One region of the Desulfonatronospira thiodismutans ASO3-1 genome, then DNA from elsewhere that is predicted to be linked to it. Evidence: predicted binding sites of a transcription regulator. Region 1 holds the regulator's gene; the other holds the start of a gene.
What was found. The regulator sigma-54, encoded in region 1, starts transcription at its own class of promoters, with help from an activator protein. The targets are predictions, from matches to a motif close to CTGGCACGGNNNNTGCTT.
Positions count from the first base shown of each region.

Region 2: DTHIO_RS06885 (OmpA/MotB family protein) is a predicted target of sigma-54. The motif match lies at 2,397-2,414, and genes of this name have one in related genera.

Region 1 covers NZ_ACJN02000003.1:502,327-508,866, reverse strand. Annotated here, with positions in the region: gene rapZ (RNase adapter RapZ) at 338-1,270, opposite strand; gene DTHIO_RS14280 (PTS sugar transporter subunit IIA) at 1,246-1,695, opposite strand; gene hpf (ribosome hibernation-promoting factor, HPF/YfiA family) at 1,723-2,274, opposite strand; gene rpoN (RNA polymerase factor sigma-54) at 2,310-3,752, opposite strand; gene lptB (LPS export ABC transporter ATP-binding protein) at 3,768-4,490, opposite strand; gene DTHIO_RS14260 (LptA/OstA family protein) at 4,487-5,041, opposite strand; gene lptC (LPS export ABC transporter periplasmic protein LptC) at 5,054-5,596, opposite strand; gene DTHIO_RS14250 (KdsC family phosphatase) at 5,589-6,125, opposite strand; gene kdsA (3-deoxy-8-phosphooctulonate synthase) at 6,118-6,540, opposite strand, start outside.
Region 2 covers NZ_ACJN02000002.1:149,445-155,984, forward strand. Annotated here, with positions in the region: gene qmoC (quinone-interacting membrane-bound oxidoreductase complex subunit QmoC) at 1-80, shown strand, start outside; gene DTHIO_RS06875 (FAD-dependent oxidoreductase) at 463-1,560, shown strand; gene DTHIO_RS06880 (4Fe-4S dicluster domain-containing protein) at 1,563-2,060, shown strand; gene DTHIO_RS06885 (OmpA/MotB family protein) at 2,512-3,183, shown strand; gene DTHIO_RS06890 (motility protein A) at 3,262-4,086, shown strand; tRNA gene DTHIO_RS06895 (tRNA-Arg) at 4,160-4,236, shown strand; gene DTHIO_RS19640 (sensor histidine kinase) at 4,266-6,188, opposite strand; gene DTHIO_RS06905 (YdbL family probable chaperone protein) at 6,194-6,540, opposite strand, start outside.

The sequences.
Region 1 (6,540 bases):
ACGCCTCGATCTGCTCCCCTCCTTAGTTAAGGAGGGGTCGGGGGTGGTTCGATAATCAACTCCCTTCCTTACGAAGTATTTATACAGATGCATGCGACAGAGTGTTGCCACGCCTCGATCTGCTCCCCTCCTTGGTTAAGGAGGGGTTGGGGGTGGTTCGATAATCAACTCCCTTCCTTACGAATTATTTATACAGATGCATGCGACAGAGTGTTGCCACGCCTCGATCTGCTCCCCTCCTTAGTTAAGGAGGGGTCGGGGGTGGTTGATTGTAAGCTGTCAACACCCACGGCCCTCCTGGCCGGGGAGGGGATTTGCTATCTACTGCTGCAAGCAATCAACCCAGTTGAAAATGTCGGTGTTCCAGTGACACTAAGTAGCCGTTTTTTTTCAGAAAATCCGCCACGTTTTCGGCTACAGCCACGGAGCGATGTCTGCCCCCGGTACACCCGAAAGCCATGGTCAGCCTGTAGCGGCCCTCCTTTTGAAACAGGGGCAGGATAAAGCCAAGGAAGTCCTTGTATTTTTCCAGATAGGAAGACCCCGGAGGCTTGCCCAGCACATAATCCGCAATAGCCGTATCTCTGCCTGACAGGCTTTTGAGTTCTGGTTCAAAAAAAGGGTTGGGCAGAAAACGCAGGTCCTGGACCATGTCGGCCTCGGAAGGCATGCCGTATTTGAATCCAAAGGAAATTATATGCACCCGTATACCGGCAAGAACCTGGTCCAGGCATTCCCATTTTTCCTTGAGTGCCCGGCGCAGGTCGTGGATGCTGAAATCCGATGTGTCCACCACCAGGTGAGCATCGCTGCGCAGTGGTTCCAGGATCTGTTTTTCCTTTTCCAGGGCCTGTTCCAGGCCGATTCCTTCTCCTTCCATGGGGTGCGGGCGTCTGGTTTCAGCGTACCTGCGCACCAGCACTCCAGAGCTGGCTTCAAGGTAGATTATCTGCAGGCAGATTCTGTTCTGGGACATCCTGTCCCTCACCCTGGACCATTCCCTGGCGAAGTCGCTCTGGCGCAGGTCCATACCCAGGGCCAGCCCCCGGAAGTTTTTGGGGTTTTCTCTGGAGAAAAGCTCCATTATCGTAGGGGCCAAGGTCACTGGAAGCCCGTCCACGCAAAAAAAACCCAGGTCTTCAAAGACGTTCAGGGCGGTGCTTTTTCCAGCCCCGGACAGGCCGGTGACAATAATTACCGGGTAGCAGCCCGCATGTTCTTTTTCTCTGCCTGGTACGTCCCGGATTAAACCCTGTTTATGAGTTTCCATAGTTCTTCCCTGGACTGGGCATTTATAAAGCAATCCTTGAAGTCAGGGTCCTGCAGCAGCCTGGAGATAAAAGCCAGGATTTTTAAATGCTTGCCAGCGCTTTTTTCCGGAGCCAGGACCAGGAAAAAAATGTGTACCGGCTTGTGATCCAGGGCGGAGAAATCCACACCTTCCCGGCTCAGACCGGCGCTGATAAGGATGTTATCCAGGCCGGCGATCTTGCCGTGAGGTATGGCCACGCCGTCGCCTATGCCGGTGGTGCCCAGGTTCTCCCTGCTCACGAGCACATTGTTGACTTCATTGCGGTCCAGGAAGTCGTGTTTTTCCACCAGGGGGGCGGCCAGTTCATCCAGGACTTCCGTCTTGTTTCTGGAGACCAGGCCGGCGACAATCTGGTCCGGGCTTAAAAAATCAGCAAGATGCATTGTATCTCTCTGTTATGCCAGACCTGTCTATACGCCTGGGTCAATAAAGCCGAAGTCCCCGTCCTTGCGGCGATAAACCACGTTTACCCTTTCGGTTTCAGCGTTTAAAAAGACCAAAAATTCGTATCCCAGGTTTTCCAGCTGCATGGCGGCCTCGTCCAGGGGCATGGGTTTGGGCTCGTACTGATCCGTGGCCACTATGCGGGGCTCCCGGCTCTGTCCCTCCTCTGCCGGGGAAAAACTGACCACATCCATGCGCACCTGCTGTTTTTCTCGTGTTTTTTTCTTTTTGTCCTTGATCTTATCTCTTTGTTTCTTGAGCTGGGCTTCAAGCTTGTCCAGGCTAAGGTCCACGGTGGAGTACATGTCTTCTGTTTCTTCGTTGGCAGAGATATGCAGATCTTTACCAGTGAGGATGCATTCAGCTATGTGCCTGAATTTTTCTACCTCCATATTTACCTGCAGAGAAACGTCGTCATTGTCAGTTATATATTTGGACAATTTTTCAAAACGATCCTGGGCGTAATTTTTCAGGTGATCAGAGGGTTCAAAACTTTTGAAATTGAATTTGATGTGCATGCTAGCCTCCTTGGATTTGTATATGGCTTTTGGAGTCAGAAGAATTTTTTCCTCTTTGAGGAAGAGGGAATGTCCAGAGCCATGCGGTACTTGGCCACAGTACGCCTGGCGATATTTACATCCAGGTTTTCTTTCAAAATGGCAGCTATGGCTTCATCGCTCAGTGGTTTTTTGGGGTCTTCCTCGCGAACCATCTTCTTGATGGCTGCCTTTACACTCTCGGAACCCACGTGGCCGCCTCCGTCCATGCTCAAGGCGCTGTTGAAGAAAAACTTGAGTTCAAAAATGCCGTAGGGAGTAGACACGTACTTGCTGGTGGTGATCCTGCTCACCGTTGACTCGTGCATCTCAATGTCCTCGGCCACTTCCTTGAGTATAAGAGGCTTTAACCGGCTTACTCCGTGCTCGAAGAACTCCTTTTGAAATTTGAGTATGCTCTGCATAACCTTGTACAGAGTGCGCTGCCTCTGGTGCAGGCTTTTCATGAGCCACACCGCTGAACGCGTTTTTTCCTGGATGTATTCGTTCTCCTGCTTGTTTTTCTTGTCTTTGACCAGCTGGTTTTCACCAGTATAAAAGGAACTGAGCTGCAGGTTGGGCAACCCGTCTTCATTCAAAAGGATGATAAAATCGTCTTCGTATTTGTAAACATAAATATCCGGGCTGATGTAAACAACATCCTCGCTGCCGTAGCTGGAGCCGGGGAAAGGGTCCAGGCTTCTTATGACCTCAATGTATTCCTGCATGTACTCCCGGCTGACCTTGAATTTTTTCAGAAGCGGGGCAATGCGGTTTTTTTCAATGTCTTCCAGGTGCTCCTTTACCAGTGAAGTGAGCACAGGATCGTCCTCGTTTAAGGCTTCAAGCTGTACCAGAAGACATTCCTGGATGTTTCTGGAACCTATGCCAATGGGGTCGAAATGCTGTATACGTTTTAAAACTCTTTTCACCTGCTCCTGTTCTGCGCCGGTGGATTCGGATATTTCCCGGGAAGTGGCCTGGAGATAGCCGCGGGAATCCAGATTGCCGATGATCTCTTCGCCGACAACCATATCTTCTTCGGAAAAATCCTGCAGCTGCAACTGCCAGAAGAGATGTCCTTCCAGTGAGGGCTTGGAAGAGTGTCTGGCCTCGAAACTTTGCATCTCTTCCGGGGTCTCCCTTTCATGGTGCACCGACTGCTTGGAACTGCTGGAAAATTCGCCCAGATAGTTTTCCCAGTCCGCATTTTTGATCATGGACTGTTCTTCGCTGTTGAGGCTTGTTTTGCGGTTGGCTTCTTCGTGTACATCCCGGGCCGTCTGCTCATCCTCCTGGTACTGGACCTCCTCCAGGATGGGGTTTTCCATGAGTTCCTGCTGCACCACCTCCAACAGCTCCACCCTGGAAAGCTGCAACAGCTTGATGGCCTGCTGCAGCTGCGGAGTCATCACCAGTTGCTGTGATAATTTGAGCTGTTGTCTGAGTTCCAGGGACATATTTATATAACCTGCTTACAATTGAAACGATTCTCCCAGGTATACCTGTCTGGCCCGGGCGTCCTGGGCTATTTCCCCTGGTGTGCCGTTCAGTATAACCTGGCCTTCAAATACGAGGGATGCCCTGTCGCAGATTTTCAGGGTTTCGCGCACGTTGTGATCTGAAATGAGCACACCTATGTTTTTTTCCTTTAGCTTAAGCACAATTTTCTGGATATCATCCACTGCAATGGGATCAATGCCTGCAAAGGGTTCGTCCAGAAGAATGAATTCAGGGTCCTTTATCAGGGACCTGGCTATTTCCAGACGCCGCCTTTCCCCTCCGGAAAGAAAGGAGGCCTTCTGATGAGCAAGCTTAGATATTCCCAGTTCGTGCATCAAAGACTCGGCCTTTTCCCGGCGGAGCTTTCTGTCCCTGCAGGTGTACTCCAGGATAAGCATCAAGTTGTCATAGACGCTCAGTTTTTTAAAAATGGAGCTTTCCTGCGGCAGATAACTCATCCCCAACTCTGCCCTTTTGGGCAGCGAAAGTCCAGTTATATCTTGACCGGCCAGTGCCACCCGGCCTTTGGTGGGGGGGATGATGCCCACCAGCATATAGAAGGTCGTGGTCTTGCCGGCGCCGTTGGGACCAAGAAGCCCCACTATTTCTCCCCGGTTTATGTCCAGGGATATTCCTTTGACCACGGGTTTTTTGCCATACTGCTTGTAAACGTCAAGGGCCTGCAGGGTGCTCACTGTCCGTCCCCGTCTGAATCGTCTGAATGAAAGATTACCCGGACCCTTCTTTCCTCGCTGCCGTATACCCGGGATGTATTGTCTTTGAGGTTGAGAACGATTTTTTCCCCTTCAACACTGTTTTTGCCTTCAATAAGCCTGGGGTCCTGCTCCAGTTCTACAATCTCTGTGTCGGGATAATATGTCAGAAGTCCGCTGCGGCCCTCCCTGCCTTCTCCCTGGATCCGCACCTGTCCCCGGGCGACGATTTTCTCTATGTCATCATCTTCTCCGGCTTCAGGTGCGGTCTCATCCATGTCCGCATCCGACCTGAGATATACGTAAAGCTTGTCTGACCAGAGCTCGAAATCAGGGCGGCGGACATAAACGTCACCGGAAAACACAATTAGATTTTCCGCGCCTTTAAAGGTCATGTCCCGTGAGGTAATCTCCGTACCCTTGTCGTTTTCAGCCTGGATCCCGGCAGGGTAAAGAAATAAGGCCGCCAGGACACAGACCAGGATATAGGGAAAAAATCTGCAGTGCATTGTGATTGCCTGTATTCTGTTCATGATGTGTTTTGTTCAGTTTCCCCGGATGCTGGTCCTGACACCCTGGGTGGCCACGATTTTGTCCTCTTCAAGCATTATAAGGGCCCTGGGGGTGTCTACCCTCATGCCCCGGCCCGTAAAGGAAACATTGTCTTCCAGCAGGACATGTCCCTCGCCTTCCTTGTATGTAGCCTTTTCTGAAGTGGTGTAAAGGCCCCCTGAACGGGCCTTTACGTCGGGCCACATATAAAGGGTTCCGCTGTCCTGGTCTATTCTGCCCCGGGCAGCCCTGATTTCAACAGGTTCGCCGTTTTTCTCTCCGAAATAGGTCATGACAGGTTCCTGCAGAAGGTAGATGTTCTCCTTGCGCATGAAGCCTGCCTGTTTTGCGTCAAGCTCCCAGATTTTTTTGTCCCGGCCGCTTTGAACCAGGGTCAGATCCCTGATGTTTAAATCAACTTCCAGGTCCTGGTCAAAGTCAACTTGTCTCGGCCCCGGGGTTTCGCGCCAGAAAATGCTCAGCAGGAAAAACATGAGCATAACCGTAAGGATTATGGGAAAGGCTTTCTTAAGCATGTTTCTGGACCCATTTGCGCCACTCCTGTTCCAGCCTTCCCTGGGCCTGCAGGATAAAACGCACGGCCTGACGCACTGCTCCGTGGCCGCCTCTTTGTGTACTGGTCCAGGCGGCCAGCTTCCTGATTTCCGGCTGGGCATTGGCCACAGCCATGGGAAGTCCTACGCACTGCATAGGACCTGCGTCCACCCAGTCATCACCGAGGTAGGCCATTTGCGAAAACAACAGGTTTTTTTCCCGGGAAAGCTGCCTGATGAAGGGCATTTTATGGGTTGATCCTGAAAAATAATCATTTATTCCAAGTTCTTTGACTCTTGTTTCCACCGCGCCGGAATTGAGCCCGGTTATCACAGCCACCTCCAGTCCGGCGGCCATGGCCAGCTTAAGCCCCAGCCCGTCCTGGACATTGAACCTTTTTATTATCCGTCCATCGGGGTCGTAGTAAAGACCACCGTCGGTAAGCACCCCGTCGGCGTCCAGGACAAGAAGTTTTACTTTTTGCGCGGCTTGAGCCGGATGGTTATGCATGCAGGGCGTCTCTTATCTTCAAAAGGTTTTGCAGCAGAGAAAAGGTTTCATCTATAGGCCAGGAGTTGGGCCCGTCGCAAAGGGCCATTTCCGGACGGGGGTGAACCTCCATGAATATGCCGTGAGCCCCTGCAGCCACTCCGGCCCGGGCCAGGACCGGGACAAACTCGCGCTGACCTCCGGAGGCGGTCTTGAGGCCTCCGGGAAGCTGCACCGAGTGCGTTGCGTCCAGGATGACCGGAAATCCAAGCCCGGACATGATGGCAATGGACTTGAAGTCCACTACCAGGTTGTTGTAGCCGAAAGTTGTGCCCCTCTCAGTGAGCCATATGCCGGGGTTCCTGGAGGCGGCTTTGTCCACCACCCCGGCCATGTCCCAGGGGGCCATGAACTGGCCTTTCTTGATGTTTACGAT
Region 2 (6,540 bases), on a different contig from region 1:
CCAAGCTGGCCCACCTGGTATACAGGACAGTGGCCCTGGCCTATGCCAGACAGATAGGACGCAAGGGGCTTTCTGAATAGTCAGAATAACAAACAGAACTTATAAAAGCTCCTTCCCGCGGGAAGGAGCTTTTTTTTTAAAAAAAATCCTCCCATAATTTATTTGCCGCGAGATCAAATCCGCGTTATAGGTGTTTTAAATTGAAAGGAAGGAGCTAAGCTTTTCCCGCGGCTCTGCGTTGAAAAAGAAGGCCCCTTGCGGGGCAAAAGAGACTGCCCACGGAACACCCGGAAAAGCACGGAATAAATTCTCATTTCTTCTTTCCGTGTCCTTCCGTGTGTTCCGTGGGCAAAACCTCTTGGCTTCCTTTGAAGCTGAACAGCTACATGCGGACAAACTTAATCTTTCGCAGTACTGCTGATCCATAATCCTCAATCCAAAACCCAAAACGGAAACAGTGCCATGGATTTTACATTTCTTTGTTCAGGAAAGCCTGAGCCTAACGGCCGCAAGGTGGCTATAATCGGATCCGGGCCTTCGGGATTGTCCGCAACCGGCTACCTGGCCTGTGCCGGGTATAAAGTGGAAGTGTACGACAAGCTGCCCAAACCCGGAGGGCTTATGGTCTTCGGCATACCCGGACACCGGATTCAGCCGGAAAATATAGCCCGCGGCGCAGAGAAGCTGGAAAAGGAGTTTGGAGTCGAGTTCAAGCTGCGCACCAAGATCTGCGGATCAGAACCTATGCACGAAGAAACCGGGGATGATATGGCCTACACCTACAAGAGCCTGGGAGGCCGGGTGGAGGACAATGACGCTGTTCTTATCTGCACCGGCACATGGAAGTCCAGGCGTATGGAAATTCCTGGTCACGAGCTGCCTGGAGTCTACTCCGGGCTGGAGTTTCTGTTTCCGGTACGGGCCGCCAGCTACGAGATCACCAACATGGATGTGCCCGAAATAAAAGGCAAAAAAGTCGTGGTCATTGGAGCAGGATTTACTGCCGTGGATGTCGTCCATGCCGCTCTTACCGAGGGAGCTTCCCAGGTAAACCTGGTTTACCGCAGAAGCCGGGAGGAGGCCCCCTGCGGCAGCATGGAATTCAACATGCTGGAGAAACAGGGCGCTGCGTGCATGGAACATGCAGCTCCCCTGGAAATTGTGGGCACCGACAGGGTCGAGGGGGTCAGGTTTGCGCCCTGCGTCATGTCTGAACCAGACGAAGCAGGAAAGTGCCGCCTGACGGTCCAGAAGGAAGACAGCTTTATCATGGATGCGGACATAGTGGTTACGGCAGTTGGTGAAATGGGAACCCCTCCCTTTGCTCACGACCTGGGCCTGGACAACGTACGCAAGGGCGAGGTCAAATGGCTGCAGATGACCAGCCTGGATTCGGTTTTTGTAGCCGGAGATGTGCTTATGGGTCCCAGCAAGATCGGCAAGGCGGTATACAGCGGGCTCAAGGCAGCCAAGTCTCTTGATGAATGGATCACCCTCAAGGACCAGGGACGCCTTGATGAATTTCAGGATGAAGTCATACGCAGGGAGGATTTGCGCTAACCATGCAGACACTATATCTGGACTACAGCAAGTGCATTGGATGCGGGACATGCGAGTCGGTATGCAAGTTCGTACACACCTATCCCAGGATAATCATGACCAGGACAACCGACGGCTGGTGGGTACCCCTTTACTGCCAGCACTGTGAAAATCCTAAATGTATGAAGGCCTGTACCAAAAAAGCCATTTACCGTGATCCCGACACCGGGGCCATCCTTTTAAACCAGGAACTCTGCGCCGAGTGCCCGACGAAAAACTGCCTCATGGCCTGCCCCTACGTGGCCATGGTCTGCACCGGTGCTCAGAAGACCCCTATAACCAAGTGCAATCTCTGCCTGGACCGCGGAGGTCTGGGACCGGCCTGCGCTCCCATGTGCCCCTGTGATGCTTTGATGCTGGTTGATCATAAGGACCTGGACAAGGTTAAGACCCCGGAAGCGCAGAAAGCCTACGAACTTGTGCGCCAGCATATAATATGCCCGGAATGCCCCACCACTTGATTAAGATGCCGGCATATCGTTGCATCATCCAGCCATAGGCCAGGGGACTCTCCCCCTGGCCGGTACTTGACCTCGCCTTTGATTTCGCTTCCGATCCCGATACCTATTCCGACCTCGATTAAAAAAGACAATGCCCCCGTACAACCATCCCTGGGTAACCATTCAGGGGCATCAACGGTGGTAGCTACTGGCACCAGGCCTTGGGGACTGTCCACGCTAAGTAATATATGTGCAGGTTCACAAAAATTAGCGTTTGTAATTTTTTAATTTTGTAGGAAAAGGTGTCGCGGGGACTGTCCCCAGGACGATTGCGGCATCCCCTGAATGGTTACATCCCTGGTCCGCATTTTGCTTGTTAATGACTGCCCGGCAAAAATTTGCCGCCCGGATCCGGCACGGCCAGGATATATCATACAGATACAGGTAGTTATGCAAAATACGGGGAAAATTCATGCATCAAAATAATGACGCCCATATCTCTCTTTTCAGCCTGCCCGGTGCAGAGGAAAACCAGGCCGGCAAAAGTTCCTGGGCTGTGCCCTGGTCGGATCTTATGCTGGTCATGTTCATACTCTTCCTGGTTCTTTTTGTCTTTCATACCCGGGAGACACTGGTCCGGGTGCCGGTAAACCAGGACGGTCACTGGAACCAGGCAGTGCAGAATCAAAGCAGCAGCCTGCAGCTGCAGGGCCTTTACACCCAGGCCAGGGAAAAGCTGAGTACGCCCGGAGCTCCGGTAAGCGTCAAAATGACCGAGCAGGGCAGCGTACTCATTTCCCTGTTCGGGGAGGTTTTTTTCAGCCCCGGCAGTGCAGACCTGAACCCTGAGTCTAATAAATATCTGCAGCAGATCGCCGAGATTGTTTCCCTGGCCCAGGGACAGGTCAAGGTGGCGGGTTTTACCGACAGCAGGGAAAACAGTGTACAGGGGGACCGCAGTATCTTTGAAATCTCGGCCATGCGCGCTGCTCGTATCGGGGAAGAACTTACCCGGTCCAGGGGACTCAGGCAGGAAAACCTGGTCATCCAGGGACACGGCACTCCGCGTCCCCAGGTACCTGAAAACTCACCCGTGGGCAGCGAAATGAACCGGCGGGTGGAAATAAGAATCGTGGACTCGTAAGAAGTCAGAGGTCAGAAGTCAGATGCCACAGAGGCATCTCGTAAACAAGCATATATTTTTTCGACCCGGGAGTATGTCATGATAAACAAAACCATAACCGCAGGCCTGATTTGCTTTACGCTCTTTGTGTCAGCCTTTTTCCTGGCCGGAGAGGCCTCAATATATTTCAACGCCACTGCCTTTCTGGTGGTCACTTCCGGCACCCTGGGCGCTGGACTTTTAAGCTCCGGACCAGGAAGGGTGAAAAAGGCCCTGGGATTCGCATCCAGGGCTTACACCGAAGAACAGGGGCGGGAAAAAAGACTCCTGGACGCCCTTATGAGCCTGGGGCATCTGCACCGCAGGCACGGTATCATCAGCCCGGAAAGCATCAGGGAGATAAACCCTGTAGCTGCCCACGGGCTGGAGCTTATAAAGGACGGCTACAGCGAGACCGAGATCCGGGAGATCATGGGATCTGATGCCCAGGCCCACTGCCGTTTCCGGCAGGAACTGGAAAAGGTATTTCGCAACATGGCGGCCTACGCCCCCTCATTCGGGGTGGCCGGCAGTGTAATCGGGCTGGTGGGACTGCTCATGGGTATAGAGGAAACAAGCCTTATCCTGAAAAATGTGCCGGTCACCCTGGTCTCCACCCTTTATGGCATAGTTCTGGCCAATTTTCTGCTGCTGCCCGTAGCTGAAAAAATGCGCCAGGAAAAGGAAAAGGAAATCAGGGAACGGGAAATGGTTTTATGCGCTATGATCAACATGAGCAGGGGCGCTGACTTTTTGAAGATGCAGCGCATGCTCAACGCCATGGCCTCGGAACCGGAACTGCGGGTGGAGGACAGCGGTGCCTTCAGGCGCATCAATGCCGCCATAAAAAATCAGGGCGTCAAGGCCCGGGCGGAGGGTCAGTAACCCGGCTGTGAAGTAAAGACCCTGAAATTCATCTCTTTACTTTTGGCGTCCTGCTGATTAATATGCACTTTGTGCGCCTGTAGCTCAGTAGGATAGAGCAGGAGCCTTCTAAGCTCTTGGCCGGGGGTTCGAATCCTCCCAGGCGCGCCACTTACCCCTTCCCCCCTTCTTCAGGTCTATCAATACGGTATCGGCAGAGTCACAAAGAGGTGGGTGCCTTCTTCTTCCGAGGTGGTGAAGGTAATATCTCCGCCGTGCGCCCTGGCGATGAGCAGGGCACTGTAGGTGCCAAGGCCCGTGCCGTACTGCTTGCCATGGGTGACGTAGCGGTCAAAGAACCTGTCCCTGATGTTTGCGGGAACAGCCCCCTGGTTGTGGATATCCACCAGGCATGAATCCTTGCTGCGTTTAATGACAACCTGCACGCTTTCTCCAGTGGGAGAGGCCTCCAGGGCATTGTGCAGGAGATTGGCGAACAGGGATTCCAGAAGAATCCTCTCCCCTTTTGTCTCCACGCTGTCACTTCTGGTCATGGCCGCTCCGTTGAGATAGTATTCCAGCTTTACGCCCTTGTTTTCCGCCGAGGGCAAGAGCTCTTCATGCAGTGAACAGAAAACTTCAGCCAGGTTGACCCGTTCCTCCTTGAGGGTATAAGTGCCCTGTTCTATCCTGAGCAGGGACATGGTGTTGTTGAGCATGCGCAGGAGTTTTATCCCGCTCTGGTAGATGGTGACCACGAAATTGCGCTGCTTTTCGCTCAGGTCCTCTTTGAGCAGGTGCCGGCCCAGGCCGGCGATGCCAATGAGGGGAGACTTCATATCATGGCGCACTATGCGCTCCACTTCACTGCGCATTATTTCCAGCCTCTTTTCCTGGGTGATGTCTGTCAACACCCCGTTCCAGACAACGGCTCCGTCTTCCTCCCGCACCCTGCACAGGGCCCTGTTCTTGATCCAGACCTTTTCCCCGTCAGGTCCTCCGGGCATGGAAAATATGAATTCCTGGAGTTCATCCGATTCTCCCCCCGACTCCAGGGCCTGCAGAAAAGTGGCCCGGATGTCCTCGTCCATACTCTGGAAAAAAAGCTCCTGATCCTCCAGCACCTTGTATGGGTCCAGGCCGAACATCCAGCGCACACCGTCGCTGATAAAGGTAAACATCTTCGTGTCCCGGTCCTGGACATAATACTGATATACAACACCCGGTATGTTGGAGGTTATTTCCCGCAGGCGTCTTTCGCTGGATTTCAGGGCCCGCTCCACCCTGGTCCGGTCGCTTACGTCCTGAATGGTCTCAATGGCTCCAAGCACCCTGCCCTGCACGTCCTGGTAAGGAGCAGCCAGAAAATATATATCCCTGGCCTCGCCCTGAATGTTCAAGGTATCCCTGGCCTCGTAGGCATCAGGGATATAAAGGCAGGAGGCAAGGTTTTTATCTCCGTAAAGGGTGCACATCTTTTCCACGTTGCCTTCCAGTACCAGGTCAGCCAGTACCTGCCTGCCCGGACCGGGGTAGAAGATCCTGGAGTCCACGGCCCGGCCCAGGGTCTTATCCCTTAAGACCCCGGTAAAAGCTTCACAGGCCTTGTTCCAGATAACCACCTTGTGCTCATGGTCGATTACAAAGGTGGCGATGGGCACAGCGTCCAGGATGGCCTCAAGCTGCTTTCTCCTGATCCTGAGCCTGGATTCGTACTCCTTGTGTCTGGTGATGTCCCTGAGGGTGGTCAGGACGGCTTCCCTGCCCCTCCAGGCGATCTTCTTCATGTACACTTCCACGGAAAACTGCCTGCCCTCGCCTGGAATCCTGGCAGTAGAGGAAAAAAGAAGATTCCCTCCGGCATCTATCCTGGAGCAGAGCCTTGAGAGCTTGCGCATGGGGGCATGCGGCGCAAAAAAATCCCTGCCGAAATCAAGGTCAAGAGCCCTGTTTCTATCCACGCCGAACATCCGCATGGCTCTTTCATTAAGCTCCAGGATACCGCCTTTCGAGTCATGCACAAACAGGGCCTCGTTTACTCCGTGAAATACCTGGAGCAGGTCCTGTAGGCCGGCCCGGCCTGCATCATGGCCTGAAGGATTATTATCGTCCTTTGTTGTCATAGGCCCTAATTTTCGAAATCCTTTTTACGCACCCAGTTGCGGTTCTGGTCCTGGACATAATGGTTGTCATCAGCCAGGCGATACATGCGGATGCGGTTCTGCAGGGCCACTTCCTGCACTGATGTATCCGTATCCGCGGCGATTATCTGGTAAAGCTCTCTGCGGTCGTAATTTTCCGAGTCCACCAGGTCCTGCACCCGGGATGGAGCGCCCTGATCGACTAAAGCAACCATGCCGTTCCAGGCCTCGCCCACCAGGCCCTGGTCCTTGGCCTGTACCAGGCTGGAATGGCGGTCCTTCATGCTCTGCACCACTTCATCCTTGCTCCTGTTCTGGGCCCAGGCAGCAGAAC